One region of the Paenibacillus provencensis genome, then DNA from elsewhere that is predicted to be linked to it. Evidence: riboswitches for the same ligand, from Rfam matches in the RefSeq annotation. Region 1 holds a riboswitch; each other region holds the start of a gene.
What was found. A riboswitch is a leader RNA that binds a small molecule or an ion and turns the genes downstream of it on or off. The one in region 1 is predicted to bind cyclic di-GMP.
Positions count from the first base shown of each region.

Region 2: it holds a riboswitch for cyclic di-GMP, as region 1 does, so the genes downstream of both, ACFQ3J_RS05380 (response regulator transcription factor) here and ACFQ3J_RS10895 (hypothetical protein) in region 1, are expected to answer to the same signal.
Region 3: it holds a riboswitch for cyclic di-GMP, as region 1 does, so the genes downstream of both, ACFQ3J_RS05430 (EAL domain-containing protein) here and ACFQ3J_RS10895 (hypothetical protein) in region 1, are expected to answer to the same signal.
Region 4: it holds a riboswitch for cyclic di-GMP, as region 1 does, so the genes downstream of both, ACFQ3J_RS12835 (methyl-accepting chemotaxis protein) here and ACFQ3J_RS10895 (hypothetical protein) in region 1, are expected to answer to the same signal.

Region 1 is NZ_JBHTKX010000001.1:2,272,565-2,275,712, forward strand. It holds gene ACFQ3J_RS10890 (helix-turn-helix transcriptional regulator) at 1-220, shown strand, start outside; gene ACFQ3J_RS10895 (hypothetical protein) at 284-1,177, opposite strand; cyclic di-GMP riboswitch class I at 1,243-1,334, opposite strand; gene ade (adenine deaminase) at 1,570-3,148, opposite strand, start outside.
Region 2 is NZ_JBHTKX010000001.1:1,127,153-1,130,300, forward strand. It holds gene ltrA (group II intron reverse transcriptase/maturase) at 6-1,397, shown strand; cyclic di-GMP riboswitch class I at 1,624-1,709, shown strand; gene ACFQ3J_RS05380 (response regulator transcription factor) at 1,795-2,499, shown strand; gene ACFQ3J_RS05385 (hypothetical protein) at 2,944-3,148, shown strand, end outside.
Region 3 is NZ_JBHTKX010000001.1:1,138,825-1,141,972, reverse strand. It holds gene ACFQ3J_RS05430 (EAL domain-containing protein) at 1-1,480, opposite strand, end outside; cyclic di-GMP riboswitch class I at 1,628-1,714, opposite strand; partial or broken gene ACFQ3J_RS05425 (IS4 family transposase) at 1,898-2,275, opposite strand; gene ACFQ3J_RS05420 (zinc-dependent alcohol dehydrogenase) at 2,963-3,148, shown strand, end outside.
Region 4 is NZ_JBHTKX010000001.1:2,665,564-2,668,711, reverse strand. It holds gene ACFQ3J_RS12845 (GNAT family N-acetyltransferase) at 1-433, shown strand, start outside; gene ACFQ3J_RS12840 (GNAT family N-acetyltransferase) at 457-951, shown strand; cyclic di-GMP riboswitch class I at 1,208-1,292, shown strand; gene ACFQ3J_RS12835 (methyl-accepting chemotaxis protein) at 1,459-3,148, shown strand, end outside.

The DNA of each region.
Region 1 (3,148 bases):
GAAGAGCCCGATCGATTACATTAACAATTACAGAATCCAAAGAGCATGCAAGCTGCTGGAAAATACAAATTATAAGGTTGTAGATATTGCGATGGAGGTTGGTTACGACAATCTCAGCTACTTTATTACTTTGTTCAAGAAACAAAAAAAGATGACTCCTTCACAATATCGCAAGCTGTTCTTTGAACAAATCTCTTTGGATCCCATTTCGGTAACCTAATTGAAGAAAACAAGGGTGAGTTGGTAAGAACACACAGTTCTTACCAACTCACCCTTGTTACAATTAACGGCTCGCTAGTTTAGACCAGTTACCATAATCATGAACCGAAATTCCGATATAGGAATCATGCTTATTTGCCATTTGCTCAAGCTCTTGCAATTCTGCACGCATGTAATCACAGTCTTCTTCATAGAAGGTAATAAAATTCCCTTCATTGCTTCGATTCGTTTCAACGGCGATGGATACTTTCTTACCAAGCTCGGAGGCTTCCTTCAGTTCGCTGGCTGCTGCATTGTAGATGGCATTTGCCGTATCCCGATACGCCATGACAGCGACTGCATCAAATTGGCGAATCATCCAGCTGCTGATCTTCATATCCCCACCAGGTACAGTATAATTATCAAGCCAAAAAGGAATATCCGCAGTAATCTTCAACTCCATGCGTTTTGCTTCATTCGTTAGATACGATACATTAGACTGCCACTGAGCGACAACACTGTCTCGATCTGACTTCCATTCTGCAAGCACATGGGGCTCAATATCCACATGTATTCCCGAAAAACGCTCGTTCTCTTCAGCCCCGCTCTGATACGCTTCTATCCATTCTACAAAGCTCATTAATCCTTCACGCCCCGATGATAGACCCCATGCAGGTCTGCCGTCCAAAATTTGAACCTCAATCCCTTCAGCAGTAGCCTTGCTGATAAAATCTTTATAATACGGTATAGCCACATCTCTATTTATTTGCAAATAGATTGCATTGATCCCCTGTGTTTCTGCAAAATCCAATATTTTGTCGGGCTCACTTTTGATTTGTGTTGTATCCCATAACCATGTTCCTGTTTGTTTACTGGAGTAGGCTGTAGCTTCTACATCCATTGCTCCCCCTGTAATTGATCCTGCCATAATGACTGCAGCCAACAGTACCGCCGCTTTTTTACCTGTCTTCTTCCACATCTCTTACGTACACTCCTTCGATTTTAGGAACGATGCCTTATATCATGCCCGTTCTCTATTAATAAATCGGCAACCGGCTGTCATCATAAGTCATTAGACTCACCTTAGACCCATGGCTTTGCGTCTTTGCTTTTCAGCAAATTTGCCTCCAATTCGTATACAATGACGTCCCTTTGTCTCATGAGGTAATTACCTTAGTCTTACGCTTCGATAATTTTCAAAGGACGAAAGTATTACTTTATATTCTTCGGAGAAATACGAAAGCATTTTATAGGACTTTTTGCTTATTTAATGATTCCGACCTATTTAAATTTCACTCGAACGAAAAAATAGGCAAGCAGACAGATGTCTACTTACCTATTTTAGACGAGTAAATATATAGGTTATTTCTGTTAGTGCTCAAACAAAGAAACGATCTCAATTCCGTTTGCAGAAATACGAACAAGCCCCTTATCGGACAGCCGCAGCTCTGGTATAACAACCAAGGCCAATAATGACAACGTCATAAACGCATTATTCAAGCAGCATCCAGAGGCTTGAAGCGCCTCGCTAATGGCTTCAGACTGCGAAGCTACGATTTCAAAAGGCTCCGGTGACATAAGGCCTGCAATCGGCAGCGGAAATTCTGTCGTTCCCTCATCGGTTACGACGGCCACTCCGCCTTGCATACTCACTACCCGGTTAGCCGCTTCAGCCATTAGATTGTCATCTGTTCCGATCACCATCAGATTATGGCTGTCATGAGCGACCGTCATGGCAATCGCGGCAGGTCGGTTAAAGCCTACTCCACTAACAAGAGCTACTGCCCTGTTTCCTGTTCTATGATGTCGTTCAATAACAGCAATCTTGCATACATCCTGATCCATACTAAGGATGAGTTGGCCTGATTCTGCTCGGACTGTCTTGAAGACTTCCTTCGTCTCCACATGGTTCTCTGTCACTTGAATAATGCGCGCGTTTAGCTCACCCTCCTGAACAGGAGTCTTGATCACAAAATGATCCGCTTGAATGTCGGCCTTTAATTGAACAGTACCCAGTGCATTTTGAGGATAGTGATACTTATCCCAGGAAGCCACCATTTTTCCTTCCCGGGCAACCACTTGACCAGCCGCAATAGTCGTGTGTACATTCACATCAGCGAGTCTTCCATCCAGCAGAATAATATCTGCAATTGAACCTGGTATAATTGAACCGACATCTCTCTGGACGCCAAACCGTTCTGCCGTATTGATCGTTGCCATCTGAAAAGCCGTTACCGGTTTGACTCCCTGTGAAATGGCCAGACGTACAACGTAATTCATATGCCCTTCATTCAGCAGAGATTCTGAACTGCGATCATCAGTAACAAGCATCATCCGTCTTGTATCTAGTCCCAGCTCAGTCGACGCCTTAATCGTTTCTGCTACGTCATGCCAGGCTGAACCTTGCCTCATCTTGGCGTACATTCCTAGACGGATTCTTTCCTGTACATCCTCTTTGGTCACACATTCATGATCTCCTGTTACACCGGCCGCAGCATATACAGGCAGTCTCCAATCATCAGCTGCCCAAGTAAAGTGACCGTCAACCGCTTTACCCGCACGCAGCGTAGCTTCTATTTCTCCAATCATCTTCTCTTCCCCGTACACGACACCCGGAAAGTTCATTACTTCCCCTAAACCAATCATGTCATTACCCCAGCTTAATGCTTCAGCTACCTCATCAGGACCGATATATGCTCCCGTCGTTTCCAGCTCAGGACTTGTAGACGGTACACAGGAAGGCGCCTGCATATAAGCAGCGAGCGGTGTAGTTCTTGCCTCTTCGAGCATATATTTAAGACCGTTCAGACCAAGTACGTTGGAAATTTCATGCGCATCAAAAAATCCGCCTGTCGTCCCTAATGGGAGCACAGCTCTTGCAAATTCCGCTACGGTTAATTGGGTGCTCTCAATATGACAATGACCATCAAGCAGCCCAGGTGCAATATAC
Region 2 (3,148 bases), 1.1 Mb from region 1:
AACCGATGCGTTCGCGCGAAGAGCAACGACAGCAGAATATCCCGCAAGGGAGCTCGCGGCAAAGAGAAACGGTGAAACCGCCAGGGTATGCCGGAGCGCCGAGTTCTTCGTCGGCACAAATCGACCATACTTCTCGCGAAGGACAATACGACTTGCTGGAGCGGATGCTCGAAGAGAGCAATCTTCGAGACGCCTATAAGCGTGTGAAACAAAACGGAGGAGCGCCTGGCATAGACCAAGTGACGGTAGCAGAGCTACAAGCGCACTTGTGGGAACGCTGGGAAACCGTAAAGTGGGAACTCCAAGCGGGTACGTATAGACCGATGCCAGTCAAACGGGTGGAAATCCCCAAACCCGGAGGCGGGGTGCGGCTGTTAGGTATCCCAACCGTGATGGATCGCTTTATTCAGCAAGCCCTCATGCAAGTGATGACGCCGATCTTCGATCTGCAATTCTCGCCGAACAGTTTCGGATTCCGTCCAAGGAAACGAGCACATGACGCAGTGAAACAGGCGCGGACCTACATCCAAGAAGGATGTCGCTGGGTCGTGGACATGGACTTGGAGAAGTTCTTTGACCGCGTAAATCACGACATCCTCATGGCAAGAGTAGCTAGGAAAGTTTCGGACAAGCGAGTCCTGAAGCTTATTCGAGCTTATCTAAACGCGGGAGTCATGGTCGACGGGATGAGGCAAGAGACGCTGGAAGGAACGCCGCAAGGCGGACCGCTCAGCCCGCTCTTAGCAAACATTCTGTTAGACGATTTGGACAAAGAACTGACGGGAAGAGGACTGAAGTTTGTGCGCTATGCGGACGATTGCAACATCTTCGTCGGAAGCAAACGCGCAGGCGAGCGCGTGATGGAATCGGTTGTCCGTTTTGTGGAGGGGAAGCTTAGACTAAAAGTGAATCGGGACAAAAGCGCAGTAGACCGCCCTTGGAAGCGCAAATTCCTTGGATTCAGTTTTCTGACCAACAAAAGCGCGACAATTCGAATCGCACCGAAGAAAGTGGAACAACTGAAAGAGCGCGTAAGAGGGATAACCTCGCGAACGCGGGGTATCTCAATGGAAAGCCGGTTGAAAGAACTAAACCGCTATCTGATGGGATGGATTGGCTACTTCCGCTTGGCATCCGCGAAGATGCACTGCGAACGCCTAGACGAATGGATTCGGCGTAGGTTGCGGATGTGTCTATGGAAACAATGGAAGCTACCCAAAACCCGACTTCGAAATTTACGCGCCTTAGGTGTGCCTGAATGGGCGGCAAGGATGATGGCAAACTCCCGGCGAGGATGCTGGGAGATGTCCCGAAATATAAATAACGCCCTTAACCGTTACTATTGGAACGACCAAGGGCTGTTAAGTCTAACTTCTCGATATCTTGAAATTCGTTAACCTTTAGGAACCGCCGTATGCGGACCCGCATGTACGGTGGTGTGAGAGGTCAGGGGCTTGCCGCCCCTATCTACTCGATTGCTTAGCGTATATTTTCGTTAAAATGTTGGCAAGAAGAGGGTTGCGCTATGTTCGAACATACGTTACTAAGGTGTGACACCAAGCAAACTTTTTGGCATCTATTGAAATATGGTAAAATAAATCAATACAAATATGTCGAATAGACTAGGAAAAAAGGCAAACCTGATCGAAAGACAGGGACGCAAAGCCACGGGTCTTCTGCACTAGTGCAATGATCGCCGGGTTACCCTCTCAAACCACACCAAGATGACAAGTAGGCACGCCAGTGAGAGGGCGTGTCTTTTTGTCATTTGAAAATAAAAAGAGGTGATCGATTATGAACAAACAAACAAGCTTTTCTGTAGAGATAAAAGATATGATCCGTAGGAACAGGAGTATCAAAGTATTACTGGCGGATGGTGACCTAGCTTGGCAACAGCGACTCGCTATGTTGCTTGAATCCGAGCCAGATATTTATTTATCTAACATCGTTTCGACAAAAGAGGAAGCGATTCGAGCGAGTGTACAATTAGACGTAGACGTAATGATCTTGGAAATGATTTTGAATTCGCCCAAACGAGACGGGCTGGACGCCGCAGCCGAGATTCTCAGAAATAAAGAGTTACCGATTATTGTCCTTTCTTCGATACATGATCCGGAAGTCATGGTCGATGCGGTTGTTGCCGGAGCGGTCAATTATATTACAAAGTCCAACTATATGGACATACCGGTTGCGATCAGAGAAGCTCACCGACGTCAGTCCTCTCTCCATGCGGATGTCGCGACGATAATCCGTAATGAGATCGAGCTTATAAAGCGAAAAGAATTGCATTGCATGCTCACACCTACGGAAAAAGAAATTTTGCAGCTCATAGGCTTGGGCTATCGACAGACAATTATCAGAGAATTACTTGGCATTACTTCGAACACCCTAAAATCGCACGTTCGTCATATCACTCGTAAATTCGACACCCGATCCATTCGAGAAGCTGCTGAGAAGGCGAAACGAAGAGGTCTGTATGATCAGCACTATGCTACGTGATTTAATGGGACTGAAATTGAAACAAGCTTTGGGAAAATTCGGGGATTTTCGACAAAATCATCATGGCAGAGGGTGACAAAAAGATCACCCTCCCCATTCGAACTAATAATAGGTAAAATGAAGGGGTGATCTAAGGAAAAATAGGAATATTATCCCTTACCAAAGGAGGTGGAGAGAAAAAAGATGAATGCTGGAGATTGTTGTCGTGAATCGGAGTCTGAAGTAAATCAAAATGGGACAGGCTCTCGTAAAATGAAGAGGATGGTGCCTTTAACTTACGTAATTATGCGGCTGTCCCCAATATAACAATGAAGGGATGATCGTCATGTATCAATTAGAAACGGAGCGTGAATTATGTTTATTAACATGGATTGATTTGCACTTCATTCAGCAGTTTTGCGGAAGGAGAGTTGTAGTATTTCTTGGAATTGGGGAGGGTGTCTGATGAATCTTACTCAACAGTCCATCCCCTATGAAAAAGTGGAAGCATGGCTTATGTCCTATAGTGATTGGAAAGCAAGGTTGGAATATGCGCAGGCAGAGCTTAAGCATATTCCGGGATTAACGAGGGCTCTGCATGAATGGGTGAATCATGGCAATGGAAGAAAACAAGAACCATTGTTGCGTACGGTCATTCATCGGATAGAGA
Region 3 (3,148 bases), 1.1 Mb from region 1:
CCACTTTAACGAATCGCCACTCAAGACGTACCGAAGTCTTGGTGGATATCATTTCATCCCAACGTTCTCTGATGAGTGCAAGATCATCGGGGTGTACCATAGAGAAAGGGTAGTTTCCTTCAAATTGGGAAGCTTCCCCCCCGAACATCCGAATGTGGGATGGCGAAGCGTACTGTAATACACCATTAGTATCCAAGATGGCAATCAGGTCTTGTGAATTCTCCCCAATCAATCGGTATTTTGACTCTTGCTCCACGAGGTATTGTGTGAGAAGAGACGCTTCCCTTTCTTTTTTGATACGATCACTTATATCGACAGCCGAGCCGATTACCTCTGCTACTTGTCTCCCTCTATGGATAGGGCGTAAGGAAGCCAAATACCAAATTCCGTTGTATTGACCTTCATAAGTGACGTTCTCCTCTCCACCCCAAGCTCTTTCGTAATATTGAGACTTCCGTTCAGCATCATTGAGCGGGAGGAATTCATGAGGCTCCTTTCCTACGACTTGTTCGGGTGTTAGACCCATGCGATATAACAATTCACCATCACACAAAGTATGAATAAATTTTCCATCATGCCGAGTCAACTTAAAAGTCATACCTTGCTGGTATCTCAACGTAACTGCTAATTCCTGCTTTGTTTTGTGCAAAGCTTCTTGTAACCATTTTTCTCTGAATAATGCTGAAGGTATTCCATCTCTACTAAAAATCTTCTCTATTTGATGGAATGCCACCAGAAATTCCGATGGCGGCAAAGGTTTGCTAAACAAATAACCTTGCCCTAAATCGCAGAGGTTTTGTTGGAGAAATATCAATTGCTCTTTCGATTCGATTCCTTCAGCAACGACCTCCACATTTAATTCATGCCCCAGAGCAATAATTGCCTTGACAATCGTTGCATCCTTCATGTTCACCAGGCAGTTATTCACAAAACATTGATCAATTTTTATAATGTCAATCGGCAATTCTTTGAAGTTATACAGGGAACTATACCCTATCCCGAAGTCATCCAAACTGATTTTTATACCGAGATTTTTTAATTGTCTTAGAATTGGAACAATTCGGACAATTTCCATCGTCATGTATTCCGTAATTTCAAGCTCCAGATACGATGGAACAAGCCCTGTCTCATGCAAAATATTTTCCACACTTTCCACAAAATCAGGTTGATAAAATTGACGTACAGAGAGGTTGACTGCCATTATAAGTGTTGGGGCACCTGCATCCTGCCATGCCTTGCTCTGAGTACAAGCGGTTCGCAACACCCATTCACCGATGGGGGAAATCAGATTAGTCTCTTCTGCGAGTGGAATAAACTGTGTTGGAGTAAGAAGTCCTTGTTCTGGATGCTCCCATCGGATCAATGCTTCAACGCCTGTGATTTTCCCCGAAGCCAAATCCAATTTTGGCTGATAGTACAGTTGGAACTCTTGACGTTCCAGTGCTTCTCTTAAATCTTTCTCTAATTGTTGAATCCCCATTGTTACCTCCCCCTACTCGTGTTGTTGATGAGACGACAAAGTACCTGTGGTATCGAGGATGAATTTATCGAATTACGGGGGACTATCGCTGTTCTCGCCACTCTAATCCCCAACAAACAGACTAGAGACAACGAAAAAAACGCAACACACGGCAACCTGGCAACCATAACGAACATGCGTATTAGGCCCATGGCTTTGCGTCCCCATCTTTCAATGGGTTTGCCATTTCAATTGTTAATCTTCAACCACATTATGCCATGGTTCGACAATCTTCTGCAATATTCTCTTTGTCCATGAATATTGACTTTGCGAAGATACCAAGTTGATTAGGGTTTCCAATGAGCTTTCGGACAAATGAAGCGCTTTAGCACGGGATTACCGTGCTATCCCTCGCGACAACATTAGCACATAGGTTAACTTTTCGAACATCAAATCGTCGACGATGAAGACGGTATCCCGATCCGCAGAAGTCAGCGCATCCACCTTTTCCACCTTTTTCATGGTGGCCACGCTAAGCGAAGTCAGAAAACGACGCCATGCAAAGCCGGCATGATTGAGAAAGCAATAAACCGCAGCTTTGCCGGCCTTCGAATCGTCCTTGCGGCTTTCAAGCAGGCGAAACCAGTTTTTCTGATGAAATAACAAAACGAAGACGAGTTGGAACAGCCGGGCGCAGCTAAAGCCAAAACGTTTACGGAATCCAGCTTGTTGCAAATGCTGCATGACTTTCAATTCTTGGAACGCTGGCTTTAGTTCGTTAGGCATTTGAATCAATTCGGATGGATGGGATATCATTAGGTAGACACCACCTCTTCGGTTAAAGTGATTGCTCAAAACTTTCACTTAGCAAACGAAGCGGTGTTTTTCTATTAACAAGCCCAGTATCTGATCGCCTTGGAAGCCTGCAACGACATGACTTCAAGACGAATTTCGCTCTGCGAAATTTGGGTTGGTAACCTACAAGTATTGTTAAAGCCATAGAAGAACTAGGTGCAGCTTCGAAGTAAGTTTTGATCTGGTTCGCGAGAATGTCTTTGAGGATTTGGGAAGACAATTTTATATAGTCGCGCGTGAATTTGCTACAGGACCAAAGTTCCGACGGGAAGGCCGTGCACCGTACCTGCACATTCTTCATTGCTTGCTGTTAGTAATGAATGGACATTAGATTTAGTACAAGCAATGCGCGATAATCCAGAATAAAGAGGTAGTGTGGTCAAGTTGTTAACAAAGGGTATTTAGATAGTTTTATTAACTGTGAGCACAAGGATTTATTTAGTGAGGTTTTGTTCTTTGATAACCTTACAAATACCCTTAGTGTTGAATTTACTTTCACGTGAATCTTTCCGTCCTCCGTCTCCTTTCTTGTTCTTAGGCGCTCCGCGACTGTCGAATTTACCGTATATCGAATGTATAATCCTCTCTCCAATTTCATAATAGAAGCATGCATGCAAATTCAAGGCATGTCATAACAGGAGGGCGATTATGAAGGCTGTAACATTCCATGGCATGAAGAACATGCAAGTGACGCAGGTCGCGGATCCGACGATTCAGAAAAAAGACGGGATTATCGTCAGGATCACCTCGACCGCCATATGCGGTTCTGATCTCCATATATACCAGGGGGCGATTCAAGCCCAAACCGGATACGTGATCGGCCATGAACCGATG
Region 4 (3,148 bases), 390 kb from region 1:
AAAGAATTTAGTGCAGTTCTATATATATGATTTTACTGAGTTTACAAACGAGCAAATTAGTGAACAAGGTACTTATCCCATATTATCGGATCTCAATAAATATTGGGAGAATCATGAGGACTATAATGCTTATCTGATCAAGGCCAATGGAGAGATTGCAGGCTTTGTACTTGTAAAGCAATTGGAGGATGATCGGAGCTATAAACTTGCTCACTTTTTTATCCTTCGTAAATTTAGAAGAGCGGGAGTTGGAACTCAGGCAGCCAGAGCTGTCCTCTTTTCAGCTAAAGGGAAATGGGAATTGAATCAATTACAAAATAACTTTCCAGCAATACTGTTCTGGAATCGGATACTACTCTCTGGGGCTGTAAGCGAGAGTATTACGGTCAGATACGAACAAGGCAAGAGAATTCAGAGCTTTATTATTAACTAATGCAGAAAGTGAGGATAGGGCAAATGCTTGAAGTGTTCCCTGCAAGATTATCGGACAGTTCAGAAATATTGGATCTGTGGAAAGGAGCAGCCAGCTGGATCCAGGCCAAAGGAATCAACCAGTGGCATCCTGATGAATTTAACCTCGCGATGACCGAACAATTGATTATGGATCGTGAATTAGAACTATTTGTGGCAAAAAGGGAAGGTATCATCGTAGGAACACTGTACATTTGCTGGTCTGACCCAGTTGTCTGGGGAGAGCTGGATGATTCAGAATCGTCTGGATACATCCACAAGTTTGCTGTCAGCAGATCACATGCGGGTCAAGGAATAGGCACAGAGCTGCTGTTGTGGGCCGAGGATTACATACGGAGTAAAGGAATGAAACAGATTAGGCTGGACTGCATGGCAGAGAATGACAGGCTGAATCAGTACTATGCAGCGACCGGATATTCACATAAGAAACTGCTCCACTGGGACAATGGCTGGAAGATTAACTTGTATGAGAAGGAGTAACTCCTCTTTCGCTAAAGTGAAATAAGCGGACGAACTATATGCATGAGTATGATTGTAAATAGCAATGTATTAATCAGGACCTCATCCGTTTAACTAAACATGATTCGACAATCATTTATAATTTTTATCGAGATTTCAAGTGAAATATAGTCTTATAGTATTAAAAAAACAGTGAAAAAAACCGATTAGAAAAAGTGAACACTAGTTTACTTTTAGTTGTGGTAAGCTTAGGTAGTTCTTAAGTACTATCTGTAAATTGAATACGTGGCAAAGCTGTTGAAAAGCAGTGACGCAAAGCTAGAGGGACTACTTCCGCAAGGAAATGTCAGCCAGTTGCTTGAATGAGCCATGGCCTTATTTTGTCCATAGGTTCATTTTTTTGTTTACTAAGCGATCCGTGCAAGAAAGGAGGAAGAATGAGCCAAGAATCAAGGATGGAAGGTTTAACATGCGATTCAAGATGAAGTAGAAACTACATATGGATGAGTAGGGAGAGAAATGTCAGACATGAGTAAGTTAAAAAAATGGAGCTTCAAAAACCTGAGCATTGTTACTAGAAATATGATATTAACAAGCTTCTATATCATTATTACAGGTGCTGTCGTCATTGGCTGTAGTCAATTTATTCAAGGCAATGTATTAACCAAACAGCTTCAATCGGATTCCGGAAAATTAATGGAGGCTCTGGGAAGCCAGATATCTGTGGAAGATGCGGAAGCAGCGAAAAATAATCCGGATCCGAATTCTCCAATCCAACAGCAAATCACAAGTGTATTCGATGAGTTATCCAAGACACATCCAAACGTAGCACAAGGATATATCTTTGGACCGGAGCTGGAAGGCGGCACGCAAACATCAATTATCGCCTTGCCAACCGCTGTTCTGGAGATTTTTGCTGCAGAAGATATGAACCTGGGTGATATGTATGCTCAGCCTCAAATTCATGCAGACGGCGTGAAGGAGATGCTCGAAACCAAGGAAATAGCCTACACCGCAGCTTACAACGATGATTACGGTACATGGATTACGGTACTGTATCCATTTGTGAATGGAGCTGGCGAAGTGTTTGCATATATGGGAATTGATGTGGACGCAAGTCTGATTGCAACGGGCAAGCAGGAGCTGCTGACTTATACACTTCTTGCACTGCTTATTACCTTAGTTGTCGTTCTGGCACTGCAATACATCACAATTAGACAGACCTTCAAGCCAATCAAAGAGCTGATGGGAGCACTAGATAAGCTGAGTAAGGGCGACTTTACCGTACAGCTGAGAACCAGTGATGATGAGCTTGGACAAGTCAACGAGAAATTCAACACTACGGCTAGTAACATCAATAGTCTGGTTACTACAATTAAGAAAGTATCTGAGCAATCAGCGGAGCAATCCAAATTCTTGTTCAATGCCGTTGAAGTTAACAATGAAAATACCGTAGATATTACGAAAAATATTGAAGAAATGTCCGATAGTGTCGCGAAGCAAAGTGTGTCGATATCGGAGAGTGTCATTTCGCTCGAAGAAATCTCATCGGGTGTAACTACAATTGCAGGGAATACTTCCGAGCTGTCCGAGATCTCCTTGCAGATGAAGGAGCAATCCGAGGTTGGACATCAGAATGTGGATCAGGTCATTGAGCAGATGAACTCAATTAATCGTTCGGTTAAGAACTCGGTCGATATTATTGAGAAGCTGCAGATGCGTTCCGGCGAAATTGGCCAGATCGTTCAAGTGATTACAGAGCTTGCTTCTCAGACGAACCTGTTGTCTCTGAATGCAAGTATTGAAGCGGCAAGAGCCGGTGAAGAGGGACGTGGATTTGCAGTTGTAGCGGATGAAGTGAAGAAGCTGTCCGAAGCATCCAAGAAATCAGCAGATCAGATTGCCGAATTGATTGGATACATTCAGGATGAGACGGCACTCGCTGTAGAGGCGATTGGTGATGGAGAACAAAATGTAGCCAAAGGAATTGAAATCGTCAAAGAAACAGGCTCGATCTTCAAAGGCATCCTGGTTTCAACCGATTCGGTCACAAGCCAAATTCAAGAAGTGTCTGCAGCTACACAGCAGATGGTAGCGGAGACCGAGCAAATTACGGCTGCGATTAAATCACTTGCGGATATGGCTGAGAAAAATTCGGCAGTCTCCGGTCAAATTGAGCGAAGTGCTCAAGAGCAGCAGGCTGCTTTTGCCAAGATTT